One region of the Pedobacter frigiditerrae genome, then DNA from elsewhere that is predicted to be linked to it. Evidence: riboswitches for the same ligand, from Rfam matches in the RefSeq annotation. Region 1 holds a riboswitch; the other holds the start of a gene.

Evidence for each region. Region 1 has a riboswitch for S-adenosylmethionine ahead of metH (methionine synthase). Riboswitches for the same ligand answer to the same signal wherever they lie in the genome.
Region 2: another riboswitch for S-adenosylmethionine. It lies ahead of R2Q59_RS05610 (O-acetylhomoserine aminocarboxypropyltransferase/cysteine synthase); the one in region 1 lies ahead of metH (methionine synthase).

Annotation. Positions count from the first base shown of each region.
Region 1 covers NZ_JAVTSS010000002.1:1,437,310-1,445,491, forward strand. The annotation lists gene R2Q59_RS16935 (pyridoxal phosphate-dependent decarboxylase family protein) at 1-1,324, opposite strand, end outside; gene metF (methylenetetrahydrofolate reductase [NAD(P)H]) at 1,355-2,308, opposite strand; gene metH (methionine synthase) at 2,420-6,148, opposite strand; SAM riboswitch class I at 6,264-6,366, opposite strand; gene R2Q59_RS16950 (Bax inhibitor-1/YccA family protein) at 6,487-7,242, opposite strand; gene R2Q59_RS16955 (hypothetical protein) at 7,278-7,844, opposite strand; gene murQ (N-acetylmuramic acid 6-phosphate etherase) at 7,952-8,182, opposite strand, start outside.
Region 2 covers NZ_JAVTSS010000001.1:1,414,940-1,423,121, forward strand. The annotation lists gene R2Q59_RS05595 (dihydrolipoamide acetyltransferase family protein) at 1-8, shown strand, start outside; gene R2Q59_RS05600 (homoserine dehydrogenase) at 139-1,380, opposite strand; gene metX (alpha/beta fold hydrolase) at 1,455-2,507, opposite strand; gene R2Q59_RS05610 (O-acetylhomoserine aminocarboxypropyltransferase/cysteine synthase) at 2,532-3,854, opposite strand; SAM riboswitch class I at 4,092-4,204, opposite strand; gene epsC (serine O-acetyltransferase EpsC) at 4,438-5,232, shown strand; gene cysM (cysteine synthase CysM) at 5,235-6,107, shown strand; gene R2Q59_RS05625 (aminotransferase class I/II-fold pyridoxal phosphate-dependent enzyme) at 6,230-7,345, opposite strand; gene R2Q59_RS05630 (hypothetical protein) at 7,448-7,942, shown strand; gene mqnE (aminofutalosine synthase MqnE) at 8,083-8,182, shown strand, end outside.

The sequences.
Region 1 (8,182 bases):
AATTGACAAAAGCAGCTCTTATCCCTTTTTTGCCATTGTAGAAAGTTGGTGTCATAAATACCTTGCCTGTAGCATTAAGCTGATTTAAAAAATCAGTAACTAAATCTTCGTTAACTAAAGTAAAGCAAACGGTGTTTAAACGGACAGGAGCAAGGAGTTCGAAATTTTTATTGTTGGTGATAAAATCAGCAAATTGCTGAGCCATTAAAACATTGCTTTCAACCAATTCTTTGTAGCCAGTTTTGCCATAACTCATTAATGTAAACCAAGCTGGCAATGCCTTTAGTCGTCTTGAATTTTCTGGTAAGAAATTAAGGTAGCTGAAGTTCTCTTGAGGGTCGCCTAAATAAGCGGCATTGGAATTTTGAAAAGTTTCTACTTGCAGACGTTGATGTTTTTCTTTCACGAAAAACACAGCGCTTTCATAAGGAACATTTAACCATTTATGACAATCGACCGTAATACTATCTGCATTTTCCCAGCCTTTAACAAGGTGCTTATACAGTGGTGAGCAAGCAGCAAAGCCACCAAATGCCGCATCAATATGCCACCAAAAATTGTATTCCGACTTTAATTTGTTTATTGCTTCAAAATCATCAAAATCAACAGTGTTTACTGTTCCTGCACTTGATATAAGAATAAAAGGTTCGCCATTTAGTGCTTTTATCTTTTCCGTTAAATCTGTAATATCTATTGCTTCTCTATTGCCTTCACCAACCTTTATGGCAATGAAATTATTGCTACCGATTCCCAGCATTGCTAAAGATTTGATAGCTGATGAATGTGGCGTAGCTGATAAGACTTTAATTCCGGTTGTAATGCCATCCCTACTAAAGTCTTTACCTAATTGCTTGCCAATCCATTGCCTAGCAACTGCTAAACAGCTAAAGTTTGATAAGGTTGCTCCTGTTACAAAGCCACCAAAAAAATCTTTTGGCAGGTTAAAAAGTGAAAGTAATAACTGAATGGTTTCTAGTTCTATGATGGCAGAAATATCACCATTACCTTTTATCGATTGTGTATTCTGGTCGTAAATAGTTGATAACCAATCGCCAGCAATAGCTGCAGGAGTAGTACCACCAGTTACAAATCCCCAATATCTTGGTCCAGAAGAGGCAACGATAATTGGTTCAAACCTCTCATTAAAATATTTGAGTGTATCTAATGTCCCAATTCCATCGTAACTTAAATCGGTAACCTGTGCTACTGTTTGCTGACTTGTAGTGGACCTTTCATGAATGGTATTTAAATAAGCTAATCCTTGCTGTTGAACTTGATTGAAGATTTCCTCAAGAATTTGTGCGTCTTTATTTAAGTTATTCATGATAAAAGTTTTGAATGTTAAAAAGACAAACTAAAATATCGCCCTAGCTATTTGTTTCGTTTGTTCTGGTCTGCCCATGGTATAAAAATGTAATACAGGTGCGCCAAATTCGATGAGCTCTTTACACTGTTTAATCATAGCTTCTGTTCCAATTTCTTTTGCTTCAGCATTGCTTTTAGCATGTGATAAAGCATCAGTTAAATCCTCAGGTAAATCTATATGGAAAATTTTAGGCAGAACATTTAATTGGGTAAGTGTGCTGATGGGTTTTAATCCAGGAATGATGGGTACATTAATCCCGTTTTCCCTACATTTATTTACAAAATCGAAATATTTCTGATTGTCGAAAAACATTTGGGTAACAATAAACTCTGCGCCCATATCCACCTTTTTCTTTAAAAATTTGAAATCAGCATTTAGGTTAGGAGCCTCAAAATGTTTTTCAGGATATCCGGCAACGCCGATACAGAAATCACTTTTGAAAGTATCTATGTCTTCATGCAAAAACTTCCCTTCATTATGGTTTTTAATATGCTCAATTAAATCTGTTGCATAACAATGTCCGCCTTTTGTTGGAACAAATGACGTATCTGCAGCACGAGCATCACCCCTTAAAGCTAAAACATTATCAATCCCTAAAAATTGTAAGTCTATTAATGCATTTTCAGTTTCCTCTTTTGTAAAACCGCCGCAAATTAAATGCGGAACAGCATCTATTTTATACTTATGAATAATTGCCGCACAAATAGCAATTGTACCTGGACGTTTGCGATAAGAAACTTTTTGCAGTAAACCATTTTCTTGCTCCTTGTAAATGTAATCTTCCCTTAATGAGGTTACGTCAATAAAAGGCGGATTGAATTCTAAAAGTGGGTCAATAGCATCATAAATCCACTGAATGCTTTGCCCTTTTATAGGTGGCAAAAGTTCAAATGAGAATAAGGTTTTACCCTTTGCGTTTTTTATATGGTCTGTAATCTTCATTTTAGCGTATTGCGTAGTGAGTATTGCGTATTGAGATTAATTTAATATTTATTCTTTAATTATTTGATGTAATGCTAATGTCTCAATACGCAATTCGCTTTACTCAAATCTTTAATAAGCTAAATTCGGACTAAGCCATTTCTCAGCCTCTTCCAAGCTCATCCCTTTTCTTGTGGCGTAATCTTCTACTTGGTCTTTAGTAATTTTTCCTAATCCGAAATAACGAGATTGAGGATGAGAAAAGTAAAAACCACTCACAGCTGCGGTTGGATACATGGCATAACTTTCTGTTAAACGTAATCCAATTTTGTTTTCCGCATCAAGCAAGTTAAATAAAGTTCCTTTTTCTGTGTGTTCTGGACAAGCTGGATAACCTGGTGCCGGACGAATACCTGCATATTCTTCCTTAATTAATTCCTGATTACTTAGATTCTCGTCCTTAGCATAGCCCCAATATTCTTTACGAACTAACTCATGCATCCGTTCAGCAAAAGCTTCAGCTAACCTATCTGCTAATGCTTTAATCATGATGCTGTTGTAATCATCGTAGTTTTTCTCAAACTCGGCTACCAACTCATCAATTCCAATACCTGTTGTAACAGCAAAACCGCCAAAGTAATCTTGTACGCCACTTTCTTTAGGTGCCACAAAATCTGATAACGCATAATATGGTTCACCAGCCATTTTTTCCGCCTGTTGGCGAAGGGTATGGATTTTTATGGAAGATGTAAGAGGTGAGATGGAAGATGTGTCTTCAAACCATTTTCCATTTTCCTCCCGATAATTATCGGGATTACCTTTTACATTCAGTTCAATATCATCTCCCACAGAATTAGCTGGCCAAAATCCAATCACACCTTTTGCGGTTAACAGTTTTTCATCAACTACCTTTTTTAATAGTACCTGAGCATCATCAAATAGTTTTTTGGCTTCATCACCTACAAACTTATCATCAAATATTTTAGGATAACTGCCTCTCAATTCCCAAGTGTGGAAGAATGGTGTCCAATCGATATATGGCACTAACTCATCCAATGGGTAATCTTCAAAAACCTTTGTTCCTGTAAAAGTTGGTTCAGTAACTACCTTATCCAGTTCGATTTGAAATTTATCAGCTCTTGCTTCTTCAATCGTTTTAAATCTCTTGTCAGAACGTTTGTTTAAATGTGCTTCACGAGCTTTATCATATTCAGCCCTAATGCCAGCCACGTAATCATTCTTAGTTTCAGGGTTCATCAAAGTGCTGCAAACCGTTACGCTTCTCGATGCATCTAAAACGTGAATCGCTGGCCCAGAATAATTTGGAGCAACTTTAACTGCCGCGTGAATTCTAGAAGTTGTTGCGCCTCCAATAATCAGTGGAATGGTAAATCCTTCGCGTTCCATTTCTTTGGCAAAGTGAACCATTTCATCCAATGATGGTGTAATCAAGCCACTTAAACCAATAATATCTGCGTTAATTTCTTTTGCTTTTTTAATGATGTCTTGTGCAGGAACCATTACACCCATATCTATAATCTCGAAGTTATTACAGGCTAAAACTACACCTACAATGTTTTTTCCGATATCGTGAACATCACCTTTTACGGTCGCCATTAATACTTTTCCGGCAGATGAATTTTGGTCTTGGTCGGGATTGTCCAACTTTTCTTGCTCGATAAATGGTAGGAGGTAAGCTACCGCCTTTTTCATTACCCTAGCAGATTTTACAACCTGTGGCAAGAACATTTTTCCAGCGCCAAACAAGTCTCCAACAATGTTCATCCCGTCCATTAAAGGGCCTTCGATTACCTGAATTGGTCTGTCATATTGCTGACGAGCCTCTTCAACATCATCATCTAAATATTCTACAATACCTTTAACTAATGAGTGAGATAATCTTTCTTCAACTGTTCCTTTTCTCCACTCTTCATCACGAACAATTTCCTTGCCCTTACTTTTGATGGTATCAGCATATTCTACCAATCGCTCGGTAGCATCATCTCTTCTGTTTAACAATACATCTTCCACACGTTCTAGAAGTTCAGGTGGTATTTCCTGATAAACTTCTAGCATACCTGCGTTAACGATTCCCATATCTAAGCCAGCTTGAATGGCGTGATATAAGAACGCAGAGTGCATCGCCTCACGAACGGTATTATTCCCTCTAAACGAGAACGAAATATTAGAAACACCACCGCTTACTTTTGCATAAGGTAAGTTTTGTTTAATCCACCTTGTGGCATTGATAAAATCTACAGCGTAGTTGTTATGCTCTTCTAAACCAGTGGCAACGGTTAATATATTTGGGTCGAAAATGATATCCTGAGCAGGGAAACCTATTTCACCTACTAAAATATCATAACTTCTTTTACAGATTTCTTTTCTACGTTCAAAGTTATCGGCTTGTCCTTGCTCATCAAAAGCCATTACTACAACCGCAGCACCGTATTGCATGATTTTACGAGCGCTTTCTTTAAACTTTTCTTCTCCTTCTTTTAAGGATATGGAGTTAACGATACCTTTTCCCTGCAAACATTTTAAGCCATTTTCTATCACCGACCATTTAGATGAATCGACCATGATGGGTAGTTTGGCAATATCAGGTTCAGATGCAATTAGGTTCAGGAACTTGGTCATTGCCGCTTCCGAATCCAACATCCCTTCGTCCATGTTTACGTCGATAATTTGCGCACCACCTTCTACCTGTTGTAAGGCAACGGCAAGGGCAGCTTCATAATCGCCACCTAAAATTAACTTAGAAAATTTAGGAGAACCCGTGATGTTTGTTCTTTCACCAATGTTTACGAAAATACTTTCTGGCGTAATGGTTACAGGCTCTAAGCCACTTAAACGCATATAAGGCTCAATGGAAGGAATTTTTCTTGGCTCCGCTTTTCTTGCCTTTTCGGCAATACAGCCAATGTGTTCTGGAGTAGTGCCGCAGCAACCACCAACAATATTCACAAATCCTGAGGCGATAAAATCATCCACCAGATGTGCAGTTTCGTGAGGCATTTCATCGTAAGCACCAAACTCGTTTGGCAAGCCAGCATTTGGATAAGCAGAAACATAACAGCCAGCTTTTGCCGCCAATTCTTCAATGTGTGGGCGCATTTCTTTTGCTCCTAATGCACAGTTAAATCCAATACTTAGCGGATTGGCATGCATCACAGAATTTAAGAAAGCTTCCGCTGTTTGGCCAGATAATGTCCTTCCAGAAGCATCGGTTATGGTTCCAGAAATCATAATTTCTAGCTTTCTACCAATTACTTCTTCATATTTTTTAATGGCAACAATAGCCACTTTTGCATTTAAGGTATCAAAGATGGTTTCAATTAATAACACATCAGAACCACCATCAACTAAACCTCTAACTTGTTCGTAATAAGCTTCTTCTAACTCGTCAAAATAAACAGCTCTGTAACCAGGGTCGTTTACATTTGGCGACATAGAAAGGGTTCTGTTTGTTGGACCAATTGCACCCGCTACAAAACATTTCCTATCGGGATTTGCAGCCATAAATTCTGTAGCAGCTTCCTTTGCAACTCTCGCACCTTCAAAACTTAATTCGTAAGAAAGGTTTTCCATTTGGTAATCGGCCATGGAAATGCGTTGCGTACTGAAAGTATTGGTTTCGATAATATCTGCACCTGCTTTTAGGTATTCGAGGTGAATAGCTTTGATAATATCAGGGCGAGTGATGTTTAGCAAATCGTTATTGCCTTTTACATCACAAGGGTGATTCTTAAAGCGCTCTCCTCTGAAATCTTCCTCAGTTAAGGTGTAGCGCTGAATCATAGTGCCCATTGCACCATCTATAATTAAAATACGTTTTTCTAGTTCTTCTCTAATATCCATTTGGTATTGCGTATTGAGATTTGCGTACTGAGTTCAAAGCAAAATCGCTATACGCAATACGCTATACTCAAATCTAATAGGCTTATGTAAAAGTCTGGATTGTTCTTTCTCCTTAAACTTATCTTCTCTCGCCACTGCTGAGATTAGAAATTAGCACCTTGTTGGCACAGGTTGCTAAGACTTCGTAGGGTCTATCCCTCCATCTTTCTTAATAAGCAGTACAAAGGTGCAACAAAGCATTATCAATTCCAAAAAATTGGGTGCTAATGCCAAATAAAATTACAAAGGCCACGCAAATCTGCGTAGCCTTCAATATTATATTCTGAAAAATGGTAAGATTACTTTCTGCTTCCGAAAATCTGTAATAGATAAATGAAGATGTTGATAAAGTCCAAGTATAACGACAATGCAGCCATTAAAACCAATTTTTTTGTGTCGGCCGCTGCAATTTGTCCGCCATTTTCCTCAATGCCTAGGCCAATCCTCTTAATTTTTTGAACATCATAGGCCGTTAATGCTGTAAAAATGGCAATTCCCACAAAGCTTAATATGTAATGTAAAGTAGAGCTTCCAATAATCATATTGATTACAGAGGCAATAATTAGACCTACTAAGCCAACCATTAAAATTGGGCCGAATTTACTTAAATCAACATCTGTAGTATAGCCCAAAAACGCCATGATCCCAAAAATACCAGCAGCAGCGATAAAGCAGGTGTAAACTGAAGTAATTTCATATCTAAATAGAATAGAACTCATACTGATTCCTAACAAGAAAGAAAATAATAAGAAAGCTCCTAAAATAGTTGCATAAGAAAATCGATTAAGCCCACTTCCCATTGCAAAAATTAGTCCCAATGGGGCTAAAGTAGCTATCCAGCCTAAAATAGTCATACTGTTTCTTCCAGTAACTTCATCAGTTTTTCTAATATATTGCATCAATTCTGGACTAGACGCAAAAAGATAAGCTGCTAATGTAGTTATGCCTAAAGCAATAAACATCCAAAGAAATACATTAGCAAAGAATTTCTTGGATACAGAACCTTCCTGTACAAAAACACTATCACTGTTATAATTATAATTTTGTTGTTCCATTTGATTTGTAAATAATTGTATTTAAATATCGTGTTTTAATTTAATCTTTTTGTCAACAGTTCTTCAACTTTTTTGAAAAACTGACGTGGTTTTAACTTGCGCCAATGCAAATCATCCAACTCACCACCAAAGTTAATATAATAGTCGATGCTGTTATCCCTAAATTCTTTGATGACGTGTTCGTGGAAGTTTACCCCTGCAATCCATCCTTCTTCTACATCCTGAAACCACTCTTCATAATAACTATCGTCTGAAGCGTGAAAGTTCAGTACATTTTCTCCTATTAGGATAAATTTATTGATGCCTTCATCTACCATTAACTCCAAAATTTCCCTTTTGAGCATCATGATATCATTGTTAATCGCATCATTCCATTCGCCCATTAGCTCTATAATGGCATATTCCTTATCATAGTCTACAAATAATACCTTTATGTAAAGTGTATTAGAGCCAAAAGTGTCCCATTGCGGGTGGATTAAGAAATTATAAAGCTGCTTATCGTAATAAAACTCAGAGTATTCGGTTTCAAAAAATGGCGAACGGTCGTCTTCTGCAGCAATGTAATCATCTCTCCATAAGTAAAAAGGCTCAATTTCGTGCATTAGGCAAATTTTAGATTTTAGACCCGATAGCTATCGGATGACGATTTTAGATTTTGTAAAGTTGTATAGATAATGCTAGCGTAAATCGTAAATCTACAATTGTAAATTTATTTACTTGCCTCAACAGCCTTGCGAACGCTTCCGTATTTGTTTAATAAATCTGCAGCTTCGTCGTGACCAATATTCAATTCCTTCATCACCATCTGCGTACCTCTATCTACCAGCTTGTGGTTAGTTAACTGCATATCAACCATTTTATTGCCTTTAACTCTACCCAATCTAATCATCACAGTTGTGCTCAGCATATTTAAAACCAATTTTTGAGCAGTGCCAGATTT
Region 2 (8,182 bases), on a different contig from region 1:
TTAGTTAGTTGTTGATGGACAATGGACTATGGTCTATTAGCCATCAACCTCTAGAAAAGCAAAAGCCCCGATGGATGAAATCGAGGCTATTTGCAATCAAAACAAAACACCTGCCTGCCGGCAGGCAGGAAATAATTTTTAGTTTACCAATACACCTTCTTCGGCAATGGCTGCAATATCTTGTTGACTGTAAGTTAACTTGCCAGTCTGTGCGATAAACACATCTTTATTTAAAAGTAAATCTCTATTTTCTATTAAACTTTTTAAACTCACGCTTCCAATTACATATTTATAATCGTTGCGAGAGAAACGCTCAGAGATATTTTCAACTTGTAATTTCTCTACAGTGTATTCGTGAATGTAGCGTAAATACACTTCAATGCTAACTTTATCCGTATGAATTAAGCCGTTTTGTTGGTGGTATTTTTTGTACTCATAACGATAATCGTAACGCAAGGCAGCAATGTCTGAAAGTACGGCCGCACCAGTTGGGTGACCGCCTGCGCCTTTACCAAAGAAGAATTGTTTATCGGCAAAAGCTGCCTGAACAGTTACGCCATTGTATTCATTCTCAACATTGTAAAGGAAATCATCAGCCTTAACAAACTTAGGCAATACAAAAGTTACCACTTGTTTAGTGCTAATTTTCCTTGCTGTTGGCACCAATTTTATCTTGAAGTTTTTCTCTCTGGCATATTGGATATCAGCCTCAGAAATATTTTGAATACCAACATTTAATATCTTATCAGGATTTATAAACAAACCATAAGCGTGAGCTGTAGCTATTGTCAATTTAAATTTTGGGTCATAACCTCCCACATCTAAAATTGGATCCGTTTCTGCAAATCCTAAATCTTGCGCTTGTTTTAAGGCAGTAGAATAAGCTAAACCTTCATTAAATATTTTCGATAAAATATAATTTGATGAACCATTGAAAATACCACTGATTCCGTGTAAAAGCTCATTATCGTAATACTCTTCTAAGTTTCTGATGATTGGAATACTGCCGCAAACTGCACCTTCATAAAGTAAAGATGTTCCATTATCTGCTTGTAGTTGAACTAACTCTGCTAAATGTAAGGCAATCATTTTTTTGTTTGCAGATACAACATTTTTGCCACTACTTAATGCTGTTTTAGCAATTCTAAAAGCTGCATCAGCATCATCAATTAATTCTACAATTGTATTTATTTCTGGGTCATTTAAAATCTCTTCGTGAGAGGTAGTAAAAAGATGTGCATCTAAACTGCGCTTTTTTTCAGGGTTTTTAATAGCGATTTTAACAATCTCTAAATTAAGGTTTTGTCCACGGATAATGTCATGTAATCCCTGTCCAACTACTCCGAATCCAAATAATCCTATTTTAAGTTTCTTACTCATTTTTTTGTTCGTTGTTCTTTTTCGTTGCTCGTTTGTTGTTGTTCGTTGTTCGAAAAACGGTTGACGAAAAACGATTAAGCTGTTCTGTTTAATTTTATAATTTTCTTGTTTGCACTCTCTTTTAAAAAGGTGCCAATAATGTTTGTCAGTTTATCGGTCTCAATTAAAAAACCATCATGGCCATAAGCACAATTAATACTGCTAAATTGTGCTCCATTAATGTTTTTAGCCAGATATTGTTGTTCAACTATCGGAAATAAAACATCATTTTCAATTCCAATTACTAAGGTGTTAGACTTCACATCACTAAGTGCCGCTGCAATACTTTTTCTACCACGACCAACATTATGACTATCCATCGCTTTGCTTAAATACCAGTAGCTGTATGCATTGAAGCGTTTACATAATTTCTCACCTTGATAATTTTGGTAAGATGCAGCTCTATAACCAGTAGTTTTTTCGTTAACGCTTTCTAGTTGCGTGTCAGCATACGCCTGATAAGTGCGATAAGACAATAATGCGATGCTACGTGCTACTTTCAAGCCTTTTAATCCGCCAGTTGGCTGGTTTGCATAAAAGGTTCTGTCTGAACTTATTGCCAAACGCTGACTTTCGTTAAAAGCAATTCCCCAAGGAGAATGTACAGCGTTTGTAGCTACTAAAACTAAGTTTTCTATGGTTTGAGTTTTTGATAATGACCATTCTAAAGCCTGTTGTCCGCCTAAAGAACCACCAATTAAAACTTTTATGGTATCTATTCCTAAATGATTAGCCAGTAAATGATGTGCGGATGCTAAATCTCTAATGGTAAATTCTGGAAAAGATAAATAGTAAGGTTGACCTGTTATTGGATTTTCACTTAATGGGTTTGTTGTTCCGTAATTTGAACCTAAGATATTTGCACAAACTATAAAATGCTCGTTAGGGTTAAATAAGGCATTGTTTCCAAATAATCCTTCCCACCAATCTAAAACATCAGCATTTGCTGTAAGTGCATGACAAGCCCAAACCACATTATCTTTATTAGCATTTAATTTACCAAAAGTTTGATAAGCAATTTCAAGATTGCGTAGTTTCTTACCGCTTTCTAACTTGAATAATTTTGGATATTTATATATAATAGACATGTTCTAATTTGTATTGTTATTTGACTAATGAACCAATGATGCCAATGAACCAATGGTCGCAAATGCTTGTTCGAAATCTGCTTTGATGTCATCGATATGCTCGATACCTACTGAAACTCTTAATTGATTCGGTGTTACTCCGGCTGCAATTTGCTCATCTATACTCAATTGTTGATGTGTAGTTGCTGCAGGTTGAATAATTAAGGTTTTTGCATCTCCCACATTCGCTAAATGGCTAACTAATTTTAAGTTGTCAACTAAAGCAATTGCATTTTCTTTGTCCCCATTTAACTCAAATGAAAGTACACCTCCAAAACCGTTGCTTAGATATTTTTTTGCATTGGCGTGATAAGGACTGCTTTCTAATCCTGGGTAATTTACCTTAGCAACCGCTGGATGATTTTCTAACCATTTAGCCAATGCTAATGCATTATCTACGTGACGTTGAACACGAAGTGATAAAGTTTCTAATCCTTGAATTAATAAAAACGAATTGAAAGGAGAAAGGGCAGGACCGAAGTCTCTTAATCCTTCTACACGAGCACGGATAATAAATTGAATATTTCCAAAAGGTCCACCTTCACCAAATACCTCACTGAATACTAAACCGTGGTAACCGTCTGAAGGTTCTGTAAATTGAGGAAATTTACCATTTGCCCAATTGTAGTTGCCGCCGTCAACAATTACCCCTCCAATACTTGTCCCGTGACCACCAATCCACTTTGTGGCAGATTGTACAACGATGTGAGCCCCGTGTTCTAATGGTCTAAATAAATAGCCACCAGCACCGAAAGTATTATCTACGATTAAAGGCAAGTCGTGTTTTTTTGCAATAGCTGCAATTTGTTCAAAATCTATAATGCTAAATGCTGGATTGCCAATAGTTTCCAGATAGATTGCTTTTGTTTGCTCATCAATTTTCGCTTCAAAGTCTGATGGGTCATCGCCATTGGCAAATTTTGTTTCGATGCCTAAACGTTTAAAAGCAACTTTAAATTGGTTGTAAGAACCACCATATAAATGGCTTGATGAAACAAAATTATCGCCTGCTTGCAAAATGTTATTTAGGGCAATAAACTGAGCAGCTTGTCCAGAACCAACAGCTAATGCGGCAACGCCACCTTCCAAAGCCGCAATTCTTTTCTCGAATACATCTGTGGTTGGGTTCATTAAGCGAGTATAAATATTGCCAAATTCTTTTAAGGCAAATAAATTGGCGCCATGCTCAGAATTTTTAAAGCCATAAGATGTAGTTTGATAAATAGGAACAGCTCTTGAACCTGTTGTTGGGTCTATTTCTTGGCCAGCGTGTAATTGTAGTGTTTCGAATTTATGAGTAGTTGACATGATTTCTAAATTAATTGTAATTGAATTTGATGCTATAATTTTGCGTATCCCATGTTTTGGGACCTTCCGGATTGAAAGACAAAAAGGAAGATTTTAAATTAGTACATGCAACTGCACATACAATTCATCAGCTGTGAATTACAACGAATTTGATTTACAATAGTAGAAACCGAACCTTGTGGTTTTAAGTTAAGATTTTCGCTTTGCGAAATTGAATTTAATGTTTTCATCTTTCTTAATTTATATCTCCAATCAACACCATGTTGAGTGGTCAGGAATTGGCACCTTCTCCGTTAGGGAGGGTTGCCAGTGGGTCAAAGAGCCTGTCTCTCGCCACTTCTTTATAAATCAAAACCTAAACGGTATTGACTTTAATCTAGCTTTCGCCAAATCATATTCCAAAAGTAGAGTTTTTTATAATTAAATACAAAATTTAATTCTGATTATTTTTTAATGTGTTGTTTTACAGTAGTTTGTTTTATGAATTTAAATTTGGATAAGCTATTAAGCGTTTTAAAATATCAAAATATATTGATTACAAATAAAGTATACTAACTTTGTAGAGTAAATAAATTTATAACCATTGGAAGCCAAATTACTAGATAGCATCATTTTTCGTCAAAATCAACAGCAGGTAGTACCATCAAATCAAGCCATTGCAAGCTGGGCTCATGACCTACTTAATCTCCTTTTTCCAGAACGAGGGTCATCCAGTAATTATACCCAGGATATATTGAAAGGTATTTTTTTTGAACTTAAAGAGGAGTTGCAACTCATATTAAAATCGACTAAAGCTTGTAAGAAGAATCACTACAAAGAGATAGCGGAATCTTTTTTTGAACGACTGCCAGAAATTTATCGAAAGCTAAATACAGACCTTTCTGCACTAGTTGATGGCGACCCAGCAGCACAAAGTGAATTCGAAATTATTAGGTGTTATCCTGGCTTTTTTGCTACCGCGATGTATCGCTTTGCCCATGAGTTATATTTATTAGAAGTGCCTTACATCCCCAGAATTATTACAGAATATGCCCATACGATAACCGGCATAGACATTCATCCAGCAGCAAAAATTGGTGAATATCTGTATATTGACCATGGAACCGGCTTAGTAATTGGTGAAACTACAGAGATAGGTCATCACGTAAAACTTTATCAAGGGGTAACCTTAGGTGCATTAAGTGTTGATAAATCTAAAGGTAATACCAAAAGACATCCAACTATTGGTAACTATGTAATTATTTATTCTGGTGCTACCATTTTAGGCGGTTTAACTGTTATTGGCGATTATAGTTTAATTGGTGGAAACGTGTGGTTAACGATGAGCGTTCCAGAAAATTCTACAGTTTATCATCAGTCAGAAATTAAAATTAAATAAGTATGAAGACAATTATAGACTGCATTGGCAATACACCGTTGGCAGAAATACGCTTTTTAAATCCAAACCCAAACGTAAAAATTTATGCTAAGCTAGAGGGGAATAATCCTGGAGGAAGTGTGAAAGATAGGGCAGCTTTAAATATGATTCGCAGTGCGATGGAGCGTGGGGAGGTTGATAAAAACACTAAATTGATAGAGGCTACAAGTGGAAATACAGGTATAGCTTTAGCTATGATTGCCTCAATTTATGGTATTGAAATAGAATTAGTAATGCCATCGAGTTCTACAAAAGAGCGAACTTTAACCATGCAAGCTTTTGGTGCTAAAGTTACTTTGTTAGATTCTATTGAAGTATGCAGGGATTATGCCGAGGAGAAAGGAAAACAATTAGGGTATTTTCTGCTAAATCAATTTGCGAACCCCGATAATTATTTAGCACATTATAAAACCACTGGTCCAGAGATTTGGGGAGAAACCAATGGTGAAATTACTCATTTTGTAAGCAGTATGGGAACCACAGGTAGTATCATGGGTAATTCTCGATATTTAAAGGAGAAAAATCCAAATGTTCAAATCATAGGTTGCCAACCAACAGAAGAGTCATCTATTCCTGGAATTCGCCGCTGGCCAATTGAATATTTACCTAGAATCTATGAGCCAGAGCGTGTAGATAGAATTATGGATGTTTCTCAGCAAGATGCGATTATAGCAACCAGAGCTTTAGCAAAAAAAGAAGGCATTTTTGCGGGAATGAGCAGTGGTGGTGCTTTACATTGTGCACTTAAACTGGCAGAAGAGCTGGAGAGCGGTTTGATTGTGTTTATCGCCTGCGATAGAGGAGATAGGTATTTAAGTAGCGATTTGTTTGGGTAGGCATTACTAAGCGTCATTGCCAGCTTGACTGGCAATCGTAATGCTAATTATAGGTTGAAGAGAGATTTTTTTATCGCTGCCTGTTAAATTTATATCGCATTAAGATGCCCAATAAGCAGATGCTAACGCAAAGCCTTCTCTAAATCAGCAATTAAATCATCTATATGTTCTAAACCAACAGAAATCCGAATTAAATTTTGTGGTGTTTTAGTATCTGGACCTTCTACTGAAGCACGATGTTCTATTAAGCTTTCTACACCACCTAGGCTTGTAGCTTGAGCAAATATTTTCACGCTATTTACCACTTTTCGGGCAGCTATTGCATCGCCTTTAACTAAGATAGAAAGCATTCCGCCAAAATCTTTCATTTGTTTTTTTGCAATCTCGTATTGAGCATGAGATTTTAAACCAGGATAATAAACAGCCTCAACCTTGGGATGTGCTTCTAAATATTCAGCTAGTTTCATTGCATTTTCACAATGGCCTTTAATTCTATAAGCTAAGGTTTTAATGCTTCTTAGTAACAAGAAACAATCAAAAGGTGAAGGTACAGCACCACCAGTTTGCTGAACATTTATAACCCTTTCCCAAAATTCATTCTTTTTAGCCGTTGTTAAAGCACCTCCTAAAACATCGCTATGGCCACCAATATATTTAGTAGTAGAGTGCATTACGATATCTGCACCTAATTTTATAGGATTTTGTAGAATAGGAGAGGCAAAGGTGCTATCTACAGTAAGCATCAAATTATGTTTTTTACAGATGTTTGCTAACCCTTGTATGTCTGTAACTTTTAACAAAGGATTTGATGGTGTTTCTGCCCAAATCATCACCGTGTTCGGTTTAATGAAACTTTCTATATTATCTAAATCTGTTAAGTCAGCAAAATCAAACGTTAGTACATCATTAAAAATAGTGAGTAGTTGTTTTTTTAATCCCCAGTACATATCATCAGGGCAAATAATATGGCTGCCAGCTTTTAAAGCCTGAAAAACAGTCATTCCAGCCGTGTTACCAGATGAAAATGCACAAGTATCTTCTCCAAATTCTAATTCTGTAATTACTTTTTCTAATGAAGAGCGATTGGGATTGCTAGCTCTGCTATAAATGTGTCCACCCGGATAACCACCATCTTCTCCTCTTAAAAAAGTGGTAGATAAACTAATTGGCATAGTTACATCGCCTGTGGCACTTTTAACTAAATTGAGCGCATGGATAGCAGTAGTTTCTGGTTTCATTTTAAACACGATTAGAAATTATAATAACAAAGCTAAATTTTTATCTTCCTAAATTTCACTTTTGGCAAGATTTATGTAATTAGCTAATCAAAAAACAAGTATATGAAAAGAATATTTTTAATAGCAGCCTTAGTTTGTAGTTCTATAATAGTGTTACAAAGCTGCTCTCCGAAAACTACAGCTGCAGGTGCTGTATCAGCAAAAAGAGGTGATGTAACAGGTAATTGGGTAATTAACAATGTAACTTTTGAAGGAATTCCTGACGTTGCCATTAAATCTTTCTTGGGCGAAAGCTCTTATAAATGTTTTATAGGCAGTACTTGGAGCTTAACTAACAGTGGAAATGGAAGTTACAGTTTACCAGCAAGTGCTAGTTGTGCAGCCAAAACCCAAGCAATTTTCTGGTCCGTAAGTCCAGCTGATGGAACTTTCCAATACAAACAGTTATTTGAAGGTGATAAAGCTAAAAACGTAACATCAGGTTACAGATTGGCATTAGCATCTGCTGATGATAACATGATGGTAATTAAATCTCCAATTGAATACGGGGGAAGAACTGCTTATGTTGTTTTGAATTTTGCAAAAGCAGCTAAATAGTTTAATACGAATTTGTCTCGATAAAAAAGCTCCAATGAAAATTGGGGCTTTTATTGTTTCTAAATAAGCCATTTTTACAAGAAAATGATGTTCAATTAGGGCAATGTTGTACTTTTGCGTAAACATAAAAAAGAATTACGGTGCAGGCTTTAGACATTCTTCTTCAAAATCCAAATCTTCCAACTCCATTAAAGGTTATTGCTCAAAAAGTTCAAAATCACCAACGCATTACTTTTGATG